Regions from separate parts of the Providencia sp. PROV_01 genome, predicted to be linked through region 2. Evidence: predicted binding sites of a transcription regulator. Region 2 holds the regulator's gene; the other holds the start of a gene.
What was found. The regulator PurR, encoded in region 2, represses purine synthesis genes. The targets are predictions, from matches to a motif close to CANGCAAACGTTTGCNTG.
Positions count from the first base shown of each region.

Region 1: a site for PurR is predicted at 2,397-2,414, ahead of purT (formate-dependent phosphoribosylglycinamide formyltransferase). Genes of this name have one in related genera too.

Region 1 covers NZ_JBRFKD010000002.1:1,424,747-1,432,322, reverse strand. Annotated here, with positions in the region: gene ACU696_RS07110 (WG repeat-containing protein) at 260-712, opposite strand; gene purT (formate-dependent phosphoribosylglycinamide formyltransferase) at 1,177-2,355, opposite strand; gene rarD (EamA family transporter RarD) at 2,481-3,407, opposite strand; gene ACU696_RS07095 (aminoimidazole riboside kinase) at 3,577-4,524, opposite strand; gene ACU696_RS07090 (glycoside hydrolase family 32 protein) at 4,728-6,182, shown strand; gene ACU696_RS07085 (LacI family DNA-binding transcriptional regulator) at 6,213-7,208, opposite strand.
Region 2 covers NZ_JBRFKD010000002.1:2,940,890-2,948,465, reverse strand. Annotated here, with positions in the region: gene punC (purine nucleoside transporter PunC) at 1-245, opposite strand, end outside; gene punR (DNA-binding transcriptional activator PunR) at 368-1,273, shown strand; gene purR (HTH-type transcriptional repressor PurR) at 1,283-2,308, opposite strand; gene sodB (superoxide dismutase [Fe]) at 2,749-3,327, opposite strand; gene ACU696_RS14300 (Grx4 family monothiol glutaredoxin) at 3,807-4,154, shown strand; gene rnt (ribonuclease T) at 4,254-4,898, opposite strand; gene gloA (lactoylglutathione lyase) at 5,026-5,433, opposite strand; gene ACU696_RS14285 (DUF1289 domain-containing protein) at 5,600-5,839, shown strand; gene slyA (transcriptional regulator SlyA) at 6,375-6,809, shown strand; gene ACU696_RS14275 (outer membrane lipoprotein) at 7,256-7,576, opposite strand, start outside.

The DNA of each region.
Region 1 (7,576 bases), 1.5 Mb from region 2:
GAAATTACACTCAGCAAATGACTAAAGTTATGCTAAGTGGTGCCATATGGAATTAAGCGGTTTGTTTTTTACTTTGAATGGTTTTTAGGGAGGTCAAATGAGCTTAAAAACGTGATCTGCATTACAATTTCAATTTGTTTTCAATAAGTTAAAAAATGAAGTATGCATGGTTAAAATGATGTTTATTGTGAATAAATTTCACTAATAACGTAAAAACCTAAAGCTGAGTTACCTGAAACCTTATGATATCTATATACGTTTAGCGTGTAATCGTAGTCCAATTACCACCAACCCACCAACTGTGCTCACCATCAGTTTGTGTTTCACATCCGATACCGACTTTCGCTTTCCCTGCTTCAAAGGGATATGCGCAATCATAAATTGCATCAATCACGACTTCCCCTGATATCGCATCTGCAAAACCAATTTTATTTTCTTTACGAATTCGGTATACCCCGTCCTGTGCTTCATCTGGCCAGTTGTCAAAATAATAAAGCTGGTAAACTTCTTGCCCTTTCTGGTCAAAAACAGCCAAACCGCTATTTGGTCGTTCACCTAAGCAATACTTAAATGATGATTGCGGTTCAAAACACTCGATTTTATCTTTTTCATTCGCCACCCATAAGCTAAATTGTTGTTCAAGATTTTGTGCTGTTGATAAAAAAGACATTAATCCTAATGACATTAAGCCAGCGACATAACGAACCATCATCACTTTCCTTATTCTACTTTTACGCCGGATTATAGTAAGAAATGGAGCGCACCAATCTTACTCCAATAAATACTCGCTTATTAAAGATAGCGGATATCTCTTTCAATGAAACTAGGAATAAGGGTAAATAAAATCTTGTACAAGAATAACCTTAAGATTCAAATTAGTAAGAATTCAGCCCCAAGAAGATGCATTTAAAAATATTTACGTAACTCAAAATGCTAATGGGGTTAAGTTAGTCAATAAGCTACCTTACTCTATCAATCTGGCTGGATTAGCGATTAATAATAATTTCTTTAATGACGAGCACTTTAACGGGGCTATTGGCATTCAATTATTAGGTGGAATCCCCGTTATTAGTGCCAATCAAACCCCATTAGCCAAGCCAGATGCAACCTCAATTATTTGGGATAATATAAAAAGCAGTAGCGAAACAAAAATGTTCAGCACTAACTTCATTAAAATCAACCAGAAACACACACTGTATTAGCGGTTTTTTGCGCCAGCTCTAATGCACTTTCAATCGAATCTGCAATTGCCAAAGCAACACCTAACCGGCGAGTTCCTGCAATTTCAGGTTTACCAAATAACCGTAATTGAGTATCCGATCCCAATGCTGCACCAATATTTGAAAAAATCACATTTTGGCTTTGTAAACTAGGTAAAATAACCGCGGATGCACTTGGTCCATATTGGCGGATCACACCGATTGGGAAGCCAAGAAATGCACGAACATGTAAAGCAAACTCAGATAAATTTTGTGAAATCAGCGTCACCATGCCTGTATCATGGGGACGAGGCGAAACTTCATTAAAAATAATATCGTCACCGCACACAAATAATTCAACACCAAATATTCCGTAGCCCCCCAGAGAGGTAACAATTTTCTCAGCAACATCCTGCGCTTTTTTCAACGCCACCTCACTCATGTACTGTGGCTGCCAAGACTCACGATAATCCCCTTTTTCTTGTCGATGCCCTACTGGCGCACAAAAGTGAATCCCATCCACGGCACTGACCGTTAATAATGTAATTTCAAAATCAAAATTAACCATTTTTTCAACAATTACACGGCCTTGACCTGCTCGACCACCTTCCTGTGAGTAATCCCAAGCTTGATTTAATTCGTCTCGAGAATGGATCACACTTTGCCCCTTCCCTGACGAACTCATCACTGGCTTAACAATACAAGGAAAGCCGATTTTTTCTGCTGCTGCGATAAAATCGAGTTTACTGTCTACAAATTGATACTCTGATGTTGGTAATTTCAACTCTTCTGCGGCTAAGCGGCGGATCCCTTCTCTATCCATAGTAAGAACAATCGCTTTCGCAGACGGAACCACTTTTTGTCCTTGTTGTTCCAGTTCCATTAATACCTGTGTCGCAATCGCTTCAATTTCAGGCACAATAATATCGGGTTTTTCAATTGAAACTATTTGCTTCAGCGCTTCGCCATCAAGCATGTTTATTGTATAGCTACGGTGTGCAATATGCATCGCTGGCGCATTATCATAGCGATCAACCGCAATGACTTCGATGCCCAACCGTTGACATTCAATCGCAACTTCCTTGCCTAACTCTCCAGCACCTAACAACATGACTTTTGTTGCAGATTTACACAGCGCAGTACCTAATTGATTCATGATTGATAACCTTACCGACAAAAAAGTTACTACCAATTATATACGCAACCGTTTGCTTTTGCTATCGAGGAAAAAATGCCATAAGACAATAATCTTATAAACTATTGATAATGATGGTTAACTATTTAATCTAATGGTGTTTTGTCACGCCCAGTAATAAAAGGTTCTTTATGAGAAAATTTAATATACTGTTTGCGTAAGATTGCTAACACACAAAATATTAAACCAATCCAAATAAGTGAGAAACTAATGCCTTTGACCCAATCAAATAGCTCATTAAATAAAAATACGGCTAATAAGAATTGAATTGTTGGTTCTATATATTGTGCTAAACCTATTACCGTTAATGACGTTCGTTTAATTGCCGCAGTAAAAAAGAGCAAAGGAATGATCGTGACTGGAGCCGCTAACATATAAAGAACTTTAATTTGCCAATCCCCTTGCGCCACAGCGCTTAAACCATTAGAAGCTAACCACCAAGAGATCGCTATTGCAATGGGCAGCAACCAAAGCGCTTCTAGAAATAAAGACGTAATCACATCAAATCGAATAAATTTACGGATTAATCCATATACCGCAAAAGCACTCCCCATAACTAACGCTAAAATAGGTAATTCACCATACTGCCAAATTTGGTAACCAACCCCCGCACAAATAAAAATAACAGCCATTTTTTCTGCAAAAACAAGCCGTTCGCGAAGAAACAAAACACCAAGTAGAATAGAGAATAATGGGTTAATAAAATATCCAAGACTCGCGGCTAACACCTGTCCGTGAGTTAATGCGTAGGTAAATGTTGTCCAAGATATCGCCATAACCGACGAACTAAATAAACACAAAATTATCGACCGTTTATCAGACCATACCTCGCGCCATAAAGATTTATTTTTAATAATTAAGCGAACAAAAAAAAGTATAGGCACAGACCAAATAAGACGTTCTGCAAGTAGCTCTAAAGGTTCCGCTCCGGGAAGTAAACGATAAAATAATGGTGTGATTCCCCATAAGATATAGGAAAAAATAGCAAGAGCTACTCCCGAGCGAAGCAACATAATTTATCCACAATAAATCTGATTAAATAATATTAGCTACTTATCATACGCCAAAATGCAAAAAATAAAACTTATCAACATCATAATATAGGTTGAATTATATCAAGTATTCTTAAAATAAAAGGTAACTATATCGCTACCTTTTATTTACTCGCTGCATATATATTCATCAAAAAACATCACGCTGATGTAATGGTGGTTGCTGCTGCATAAATGCACATAATTCCTCTTGTGTCGGCGCTGCGGCAATAGCACCTTTTTTGGTTGTCGCCAATGCACCACAAGCAGTAGCTTGCGAAATGACCTTCATCAGCCCCTCTTTTTCATTGACTAGCCCATATTGTGAAATGGCCGCCAACAACCCCGCCATAAATGCATCGCCAGCCCCTGTGGTATCAATACTTTCTACTAAATAAGCACTTACGGCCATTTGAACCAAAGAAGTGAACACCTGACAACCTTTAGCCCCTTGAGTAACAATTTTTAATTGGGCAGGATAGCCTTGCAATTTGGCGATTGCATTTTCAAAACGACTTTCTTGCGTTAACCACAGCAGCTCATCATCAGAAAGTTTTAAAATATCCGCTCGTTTTGCAAAATTATCAACAACTTGGTGCATTTCATCGGGATCAGACCACATTTGTGGACGAATATTAATATCAAAACTCAGTAACCCACCAGCGAGTTTTAGTTGTTCGATAGCTGTTGATAGAGACGCTCTACATTGGTGATGCACTAGAGCTAATGAGCAAAAATGCAAAATATCATGACCAAATTGCGGTAAGTTGTTTGTCGTTAAAAATTGGTCAGCCGAAGGAGAAACTAAAAAAGAAAATTCACGTTCTCCGTTTTCATGCAACGAGACGAGAACAGTACTTGTTTTATACTTTTCATCAAATTCCATCGCACTCGTATCAACCCCTATATCAAATAAGGTTTTTTGCATGAAATGCCCGAAAGCTTCTTCACCGACTCGTCCAATAAAACCACTATTTTGCCCTAAGCGTGCAACCCCAGCGGCGACATTTACAGGCGCACCACCAGCACAAGCTTCATATTGCATGTTTTGAAGAGGAATTAAATCAATAACTGCATCCCCTAATGCCCAAACTTTCATTATATCTCCTTTGCGAGTTTTATATTTTTAACCTTTATTCTTATTCATAAATAACACATTACCAACTCATGAAAATAAAACTAGTAAACGCAAACTGTTAACGTTAACATTAAGTATAAAGAAGCCAGCAAATAAACGCACCTATTATTGAATTTCATGTGCCCATTTTGTTATCGCGATCGAAAAATGTTCAGGAAGCCATAATGAAAAAACAACTTGAATTAGCCAACGAAACCATCAAAACAGCAAGAGAAAACATGAAATTGCAGTTCTACCCACAATACCACCTTGCCCCTTATGTAGGCTGGATGAATGACCCTAATGGTTTGATCTATCACCAAGGACAATACCACGCTTTTTATCAACATCATCCATTTAGTGCGATTTGGGGTCCCATGCATTGGGGTCATGCAACAAGCACTGATATGGTCCATTGGCAACACCAACCCATTGCGTTAGCACCAAGTGAAGATTATGACCGAGATGGTTGTTTCTCAGGCTCCGCAATTAGTTACGATAACAAATTGTATTTGTTTTACACAGGCCATATCTGGTTAGCAAATCCAGGTGATGACAGCCAAATCATCCAATCACAGTGTGTTGCAATCAGTGAAGATGGTATTCATTTCGAAAAGAAAGGTGTTGTACTCCCTTCCCCTGATGGCTATATGCACTTTAGAGATCCTAAAGTTTGGCAACAAGATGGTAAATGGTGGATGGTGGTTGGTGCAAGAGACTCTCAAGATCAAGGGCAAATCCTCTTATTTAACTCTACTGACTTATTAAATTGGGATCAAAACTATCAAATCCTAGCAAAAACTGACGACAATAATGTTTATATGTGGGAGTGTCCTGATTTCTTTCCATTAGGCGAAAAATTTATTGCCCTTTTTTCTCCTCAAGGAAAAAAAGCAAAAAATTATCAATATCGAAATTTATTTCAAAATGGCTATTTGGTTGGTAATTGGTCACCTAATTTACCTTATCAAATTTCACATTCATTTACTGAGCTTGATTTTGGCCAAGACTTTTACGCACCTCAAACCTTTTTAGCTAAAGATGGCCGTCGTATTGCTATCGCTTGGATGGATATGTGGGAAAATCATATGCCTACACAAAAACATGGGTGGTCAGGGTGCTTTACTTTACCTAGAGAGCTAACACTGAATGAGCAAGGTAAAATTATCTCTAAACCTATAGAGGAATTGAAATCATTACGCCAGTCTGCAAGCCATTTTCCCGCAACAATGTTAGCCAAAAACAGCACCATAGTATTAAATGAAAATGCGACAAGTTGTGAAATAGAACTCATTTGGGATTTACAGCAAAGCCCAGCTGAAAAATTTGGCTTTTGGATTGGATACGGCGTGCAGTTCTATGTTGATAACCAAAGTCAGCAATTAACCTTAATGCGTCATTACCCTGAATATACCATTAGTGATAATCGTTGTGCTCCGATACCGCAAGGTCATCAACTTAAAATAAATGCTTTTATCGACCACTCTAGCTTGGAAGTATTTATTAATGATGGTGAACTCAATTTTAGTTGCCGTATCTACCCACACCAAAGTGAACGAGATTTAAGATTATTTGCAATAAATCACCAGGCTAAGCTAGAAAAAGCGATTTATTGGGAACTCAAGAAAGCGATTGAATAACTGTCTATTCGATTTGCCTTCTCGGAGAAACTAAAAAGAATTACGTTCTAACAAGTCGCAAGCAACATATTCAACACTACTTTGCTGCCGTTCTTCTATGATGTGCAAAGCGGCTTGTTGACCTAACTGATAGTGCGGTAACACAACCGTACTTAATGGTGGATAAAATAGTTCTCCAACACCTATCATATTATCGTAGCCAAGTACTGCGATATCTTGTGGGATACGTAAACCACGGCTAAGTAGTACTTGGTAAGCTAAAAATGCAATACGGTCATTTCCACAAATAATGACATCAAAATCCGGTTTTTTATTCTTAAAGTGACTATTAATTAAAGCTATAACATCTAAATAGTGTTCATCACCTAACTCTAAATGGTATTGCTGAAGCGATTCTAGAGGTAAATTAGCCGTTGCCCACGCAGATTCCACCGCTTCACGGCGCGTTTTTCCAGCAAGTGTTTCTTGCGGGATATAAAGACAAAGAGGATTCCGATACCCTTTCTCTATTAAGCGATTAACTGCATTCAATTGACCATTGAAATCATCTGGTACATAGGCTGGAAACTGCCCTTTTTTATCTATGCAATTGGCAAGAACCAAACGATTATTATGTAATCCTTCAGGAATAGTCACTTCTCGAAGGCCCATCGTAGTATAAATAATACCATCTGGTCGCTGGGATAATAATTGCCGGACAGCTCTTTCACTATCTTCACTGGAGGTAATATTAACAACAAAGCTACTCCAGCCGAATTGCCTCGCGGTTTGCTCTATTGAAAGAATGATTTCCACAGAAAACGGAGTTGTCGCTGTATCAAGGGCCAAAACGCCAACTGTCGAAACCCTAGAACCTTTTCCTCTAATCTTACGAGCAGAAAAATCAGGAACATAATTGAGTGACTCAATAGCTTGTTGGACCTGTTTTAAGGTTTCAGGCTTGAGTAATTCAGGGTTATTAATTGCCCGTGATACTGTCATCAATGAAACATTTGCAAGTCGAGCTACGTCTTTTAAAGAAGCCATTAAGTATATTCACTCATCAAAACTAGGTTAGAGTAAATTTTAACATGTCAGATATAAAAAGCACTTAATCTTCGTCAATTCACAGATTAAGTACTATCACCTAAGAAAACAGCATAAAGTGTACATCTAAGACTTTTTATGACTAATGATTTAAGATATTATTGATTAGCTTTAACAATATTTCTGTCTATTACTTTATGTTAAAAAACACATTTAATAAGTAAATTCACATAATATGTTACACGTCATTAATCGAATATTACCCAATGACACAAACTTTAACTATTGTTTCTATTTTTATATTAAATTTAACTAGATGATGTTTTTAATATAAATTAAGGTCAGTAATACACTAATAAAAAGAACAA
Region 2 (7,576 bases):
CCCACAATGAGAACAGGCTTACGGCCAAGTTTGTCTGATAATGGCCCCCATAATAGCTGAGCGAAGGCAAAACCAGCTAAAAAGATACTGAGAGAAGCACTGATCGCGCCTTCGGATGTATGCAGGGTGTCTTGCATAGCACCAAATGCAGGTAAATACATATCAATGGCTAAAAACCCCAGCATGCTAAGTCCTGCAAGGTACACCATAAATCCAGGGGCGTTTTTTTTCACAGTATTCGACATAATTATTACTTATCTGATATTTAAAAAAATGTTAATGATGACGCCATTGTATAGGCTATTTTTTTAGGTTGTGAAACGGTAATATTTGGATCTTGTTATCAAAATTTTTGAAAGGAGAAGTTATGTGGTCTGCGCATGCACTCGAAGTGATTGATGCAGTTGCTCGAACTGGAAGCTTTAGTGGTGCTGCTGAAGAATTGCACCGTGTACCTTCTGCAATCAGCTATACCGTTAAGCAAGTTGAAGAATGGCTTGCGGTTCCTCTGTTTGAGCGTCGACATCGTGATGTTGTGCTAACGGAAGCTGGGGCGATATTTATTAAGGAGAGCCGTTCTGTTATCAAAAAAATGACAGATACTCGTCACCAGTGTCAGCAAGTTGCGAATGGTTGGCGTGGTCAATTTAGTATTGCCGTTGATTGTATTGTCAAACCACAGCGGACAGAACAGCTAATTCTTGATTTTTATCGTCATTTTCCTGATATCGAACTCTTTATTCATCCAGAGGTGTTTAATGGGGTGTGGGATGCACTTGCTGATGGGCGTGTAGATGTTGCGATTGGTGCGACTCGAGCATCTCCAATTGGTGAAAGGTATAGTTTCCGTGATATGGGTTTTATGTCGTGGATGTGTGTTGCAAGCCCAGAGCACCCATTAGCCAGAATAGGTGAAAAACTGACCGATGATCAAATGAGAGAGTACCCTAGTTTGTGCCTTGAAGATACTTCACGTAACCTACCCAAACGTGATACTTGGGCTCTTGATAACCAGCGTCGGCTTGTTGTGCCTTACTGGGAAAATGGCTTAGCTTGTTTAGTTAATGGGTTATGTGTTGGGATGGTACCTGAGCATCGAGCGGCTCCGCTTTGTGAAAACGGCCAATTAGTTGAACTATCATTAGCGCAGCCTTTTCCACCCAGTCCTTGCTGTTTAACTTGGGTGGAAAATAATACATCACCAGCGCTCAGCTGGTTGTTAGATTACCTTGGCGATAACGAAACGCTTAACGCAGAGTGGCTTTCAACCTAGTTATTCGTACTATCGGCGGTAATCGATAAATGGACCATCTGCAACAGAACGACGTTCTACAAGGCGAGGGTGGACTTCGATTGTTTGAGCATCTTCGCGCTTATTGACGATACGATCGAGCAGCATTGTGAAGGCCATTTGCCCTAAACGCTCTTTGGGTTGGTGGATTGTGGTCAATGCCGGTGTAAAATAGCGCGCATTTCGCACATTATCATAGCCAATGATTGAAATATCTTGTGGAACACGTAATCCCATTTCATCAGCGGCACAAATTGCTCCCATTGCCATGATATCACCACCACAAAATACAGCGGTAGGGCGCTGTTTATGGCTTAAAATTTGCGTCATTGCTTTATAGCCAGACTCAGGTTCGAAATCCCCCTGAACTATCCATTCTTCTTTTAGTGTAATTTTGGCCTCTTCCATTGCTTTTTTGAAGCCAGTTAAACGTCCAATACCTGTATTTCTTTCAAGTGAACCAGGGATCACTCCAATATCGCGATGCCCACGGTCAATTAAATAGCGACCTGCTAGGTATCCACCATGGAACGAGTTATCAATAATGCTATCTGTAAAATCGCCACGAGAAGTTCCCCAGTCCATGACTACCATTGGGATATTGCGGTAATCTTCTAGCATACCAATTAAGGTATCAGGGTACTCGGAACACATCACAAGTAAGCCATCAACGCGCTTTTGTGCTAGCATCTGTAAATACGCTTTTTGTTTTCCCAAATTGTTATGAGAATTACAAAGAATCAGCGTATAGCCTTTTTCATAACAGCTATTTTCAACAGATTCGATCACCTCAGCGAAGTAAGGCGCTTCACTGGAAGTTGCTAACAACCCAATCGACTTTGTGTGGTTAACTTTTAAACTACGGGCAACCGCACTTGGCGAATAATTGAGCTCTTTAATTGCAGCCCAAACCGCAGCCTTAGTGTCATCAGCTACAAAGCGCGTTTTATTAATAACATGGGATACGGTTGTGGTAGATACGCCAGCGCGCTTCGCCACATCTTTAATCGTTGCCATGGGGGAAAAAAACTCCTGACCAATAACCGGTCTCTATAAGAATTCTTGTTAAAAAATTACCTGCATATTGATGCATTGATCCTTTGCTGGCAATAATTTAGCGATTTGTTGTCGATTTTGTCTGATCTAGCGCAAAAACGAAAGAAATAATTGATGTTATAACATGTGATATAGACACTAGTTTTACTTTTTTGGATATGTATACTTAATAACCTTTATTATTTCATGGTTATTTATTAATTCAATTACATTAGAATGAGAGGAACTCATGGATACAGATGTTAAATATGGATTGCTTGCTGCGCTGGGCTCATTAGCATTAATTATCTTTCTTGCTGCGCATATTTTCTGATTTTATTTCAGCCTTGAGTAGGGTGAATTTAAAAGGGCGAGTATATCTCGCCCTTGCTGTATCTAAACTTAGCAACAAGCAGAAATTGTTATGCTAAATTTTCTTCCACAAATTTCCAGTTAACCAGTGCCCAGAAGTTTTCTAAATATTTAGGGCGAGCGTTACGGTAATCGATATAGTAAGCGTGCTCCCAAATATCAACAGTTAACACGGGCTTATCATCACCAGAAATAGGTGTTGCAGCGTTAGATGTATTCACTATAGCAAGGCTACCATCTGCTTTTTTCACCAGCCATGTCCAACCTGCACCAAAATTTTTGGTTGCTGCATCAGTAAATTGAGCTTTAAATTCAGCGAAAGAACCGAATGATTTATTGATTGCATCAGCTACTTTACCTGTTGGTTCACCACCTGCATTTGGCGCTAAGCAATTCCAATAGAAAGTGTGATTCCAAACTTGTGCTGCGTTGTTAAAAACTCCGGCTTCAGAAGTTTTGATAATTTCTTCTAAAGATTTTCCTTCAAAGTCAGTGCCTTTGATTAGGTTATTTAAGTTAACAACGTACGTGTTATGGTGCTTACCATAGTGATATTCTAAGGTTTCAGCTGAGATATAAGGTTCTAAAGCATCTTTTGCATACGGTAAAGCGGGTAGTTCAAATGACATTGCGTACTCCTTGATTGCTTTTATATCAAAAAACTTAGGGTGTTTGCTCTTAAAATGAGCGAAATAGTCGGTTACTGCTTATCATTAGAGTTTCGCCTATCGGCGATATGATATTTAATATATTAATGATAACACGTTAAACCTTACAAAGGTAAAGGTAATAACGTTACACAGATGTTAACAAATAAATAGGGGAGTTACACATAGAAATCATATGGATATTGCGAATGGATGACCTGAATATATCAAATATGCATTTTTAACTAGAAATAGCTGCTTGTTTGACTTAGGTAAAGAGAAGATAGAAAAGATGCCTTTTTGCTTTTTGGAATGCTATAGTAATGCCCCTATAAAACTGGCATATTGTATGAAACAATTCAGTTTCTTATTATATCAGTCAATGTATTCTGTTAAGTTGCGGTAGACTCTCAGTTACCGGCTGACTGCAAACCTGCATCTTTGTTTTAAGGAAGTTAAAAATGACAACTATTGAAAGAATTGAGCGCCAAATTAAAGAAAACCCAATTTTATTATATATGAAAGGCTCTCCTAAACTTCCGAGCTGTGGTTTTTCTGCTCAAGCAGTACAAGCTCTGTCTTCTTGTGGTGAGCGTTTTGCTTATGTTGATATCTTACAAAACCCAGATATTCGCGCTGAATTGCCAAAATACGCAAACTGGCCGACTTTTCCACAATTATGGGTGGATGGTGAGCTGGTCGGTGGCTGTGATATCATCATGGAAATGTTCCAGCGTGGTGAGCTCCAGTCTCTAATCAAAGAAACTGCGGATAAATATCGTCCAGCAGATGAAGCTAGCGCAGACTAAATTAAGCCACAAATAAAAGACGTAAAAACCGTATTTGACGAAGGCATTTTTGCTTTACATCAAATACGGTTTTTTCTGTCATGGTGATTTACTAAAAGATTATTGACTGTCTTCAATAATTGGCCAACCACCCAATTTTTTCCACTTATTAACGATTTCACAAAATAGCAAAGCCGTGCGATTCGTATCATACAGTGCGCCATGAGCTTGTTTACCATCGAATGGGATACCCGCAGAAACACAAGCTTTTGCCAGAATTGTTTGACCAAATACAAGGCCACTCAGTGCTGCAGTATCGAAGGTCGCAAATGGATGGAAAGGATTACGTTTTAAACCTGCTCGCTCGGCCGCATTCATGACAAAGCTGTGATCAAAATTAGCATTATGAGCGACAATAATTGCGCGATTACAATCTGTGTTTTTCATTCCTTTGCGAATGACTTTAAATATCGCATGAAGGGCGTCATATTCGCTAACAGCACCGCGTAGAGGGTTTGTTGGATCAATTCCGGTGAAGGCAAGAGCGGACGGTTCAAGATTCGCCCCTTCAAAAGGTTCTACATGAAAATGCAATGTTTCATCCATGGAGAGCCAGCCGTCTTTATCCATTTTTAAGGTGATGGCAGCAATTTCTAACAGGCCGTCAGTTTTTGCATTAAACCCACCAGTTTCAACATCAATAACGACAGGATAGTATCCCCTAAAGCGGTTCACTAGGGCGTTTGGATTGTTTTTTTCAGACATTAGGACTTTCGATTTTAGTTTTCTAGTTGGATGACATTATGTCAAAACCAGTAAAAATTTGCAGGTAAACGGTGATAGAAGTTTAGGTGCTAAGTTAGGTACCTAAACTTCTAAATCATATCGCGAATTAATGGCCTAAGCCTTTACTTGCGCTTTTATTTTCGATCAGTTCAATTTTATAACCATCAGGATCTTCCACAAATGCAATCACAGTGGTTCCGCCCTTAACAGGGCCCGCTTCACGTGTGACGTTTCCACCTGCGTTACGGATATCATCGCACGTTTTTGCAACATCATCGACGCCTAGAGCGATATGACCATATGCATTACCCATATCGTATTGGTCAACACCCCAGTTATAGGTCAACTCTATGACGGCGCCTTCACTTTCATCGCTGTAACCAACAAACGCGAGAGAGTATTTATACTCTGTGTTTTCACTCGTTCTTAATAAGCGCATGCCTAACACTTTTGTGTAAAAATCAATAGAACGCTGCATATCAGTAACACGTAACATAGTATGGAGTAAGCGCATTTTAAACCTCTTAGAATCAGCCTGAATCGATTTACCTATTAATATAACGTGCTTAAATTAATAAATACAATGATTACAGTTTGTTTTTTGAACAAATAATGGTAATACTCATTTTTAGGAGTATATCACAGATTTAATGTGATTTTTTCTTTTGAAGGGGAAACTTATGGCCGAACAACTTGAATTTTTTGAGATCCCCAGCCCTTGCCGTGGTATTTGTCAAAGTAATGAGCAAGGTTATTGTCGAGGTTGTTACCGCACTCGTGATGAACGCTTTAATTGGCTAAAATTCTCGGATACTGAAAAACGAAATGTACTTCGTTTATGTCGCCAACGCTATTTAAGAATATTAAATAAAAAACCAGATCAAGAAAAAATCATCGATAAGCAACAACGACTCTTTTAATCCCCAGCTTCTTAAATTTCATTAGGAATAAAACAAATGTTTTATTCCTAATGTGAATTAATTCAACTGGAATTAATGATAAGCTATTTATTTCTTGGTTTATATTTCAATGAAATTTTATTTATTAAAAATTAGTATAGGTTAAATCAAAATGACTGTAATTAACATGATTTTAAGATTAACTATATTCATTTGTTTTTTAAAGGTTTATTTGTCGTTGTTTTTTTTATTGTTATTCATGACTACTATAAGAGGTAAAATAGATAGATCAAAAAGGAGAGTGCGGCTATTCTTATTAATAAGATAATTGATAGGTTATCTTATTAAGCCTGGATTGAGATAATGGATGAGTTTGCGAAGTATTAATGGGAGTTATACCACATAATAAACCAGTCATTATAACTAGAAATAGGTATTTAATAGCTAATGTATAAATAAAAAGTTGTAAATATAAAAGGAAATTAATATATAATTCAAAAAATAATATGAAGACGGTATGTTTTTTAGACATTATAATTATATAAAGGAGGGTAAATTGGAATCACAAATTGGGACAGAGTTATCACGTGTTGTTCGCATGTGGAGAGCATTAATCGACTATTGTTTGAAGCCTCTTAAACTCACACAGACACATTGGGTTACATTACATAATATAAGTCAACTACCACCTGAACAATCACAAATACAGTTAGCGAAAGCGATTGGTATTGAGCAGCCTTCATTAGTAAGAACTCTAGATCAGTTGGAGGAAAAAAAACTTATTTCTAGGCATACTTGCACAAATGATAGGAGAGCTAAAAGAATAAAATTAACTGAAGAATCTGAACCTTTTATTAAAACTGTAGATCAAGTCATAAATAATACGCGTCTAGAAATATTGAATAACATTAGCCAAGATGAGCTTTATCAGTTGTCACAATTACTTCTGAAGCTTGAAAAGAATATTTTAAGACTGCAAAATGATTCTTGATGTGAAAATAATATGACTAGCTAATAAATGATATGCTAATTATTAAATTGGTAATAAAAATAATTGGATCATGCAATTTTTATAGGGTAATAATAGGATGAGCAATCACACTCGGTTATTGTTCTTGTTGAATGATTGCTGTGAAATATAATTAAAGTTGTAAATTGTATGTCTTGACGTTGCTTTTGTTTTTTTATTAGCTAATTCATTGGTGTGTATTAATTAATAACAAACAATTGATTAGAGGGGATAGGCTAAAATAAGTTTATTGGTTTGAAAGCAAGGCATTTATGTGTAAACAAGAATTTACATTACTTAAAAGCCATGCATGATAAATATAAAATATGATTATCAAACATAAAGTTATTATATTATTCAGCAATATTTTTATAAGAAATGCTCACCGGCAATAGCCGGTGAGCATACCTAATTTAGTAACCGTAAGATTATCGAGGAGATACAGTAACGGTATTTCCGCTATTCGCAATCATAACGCGTTGACCATTACGGAAGGTGTTTGGGTCTTGTTTTTGAACTACAACAATGTTTTTGCCGCTATCGAGGCGGATTTCTAATTGAACACCTTGGCTTCTATTTAATGCGCCTTGAGCTTCTTGGCCAGCTAAGCCACCAGCGATAGCACCCGCAGCAGTTGCTAATGTGTTACCTGTCCCACCACCGATAGTGTTACCTAATAACCCACCAAGTACTGCACCACCAATGGCGCCAATTACGTTGCCGTCTTCACCAGCTTGAATAGTCACAGG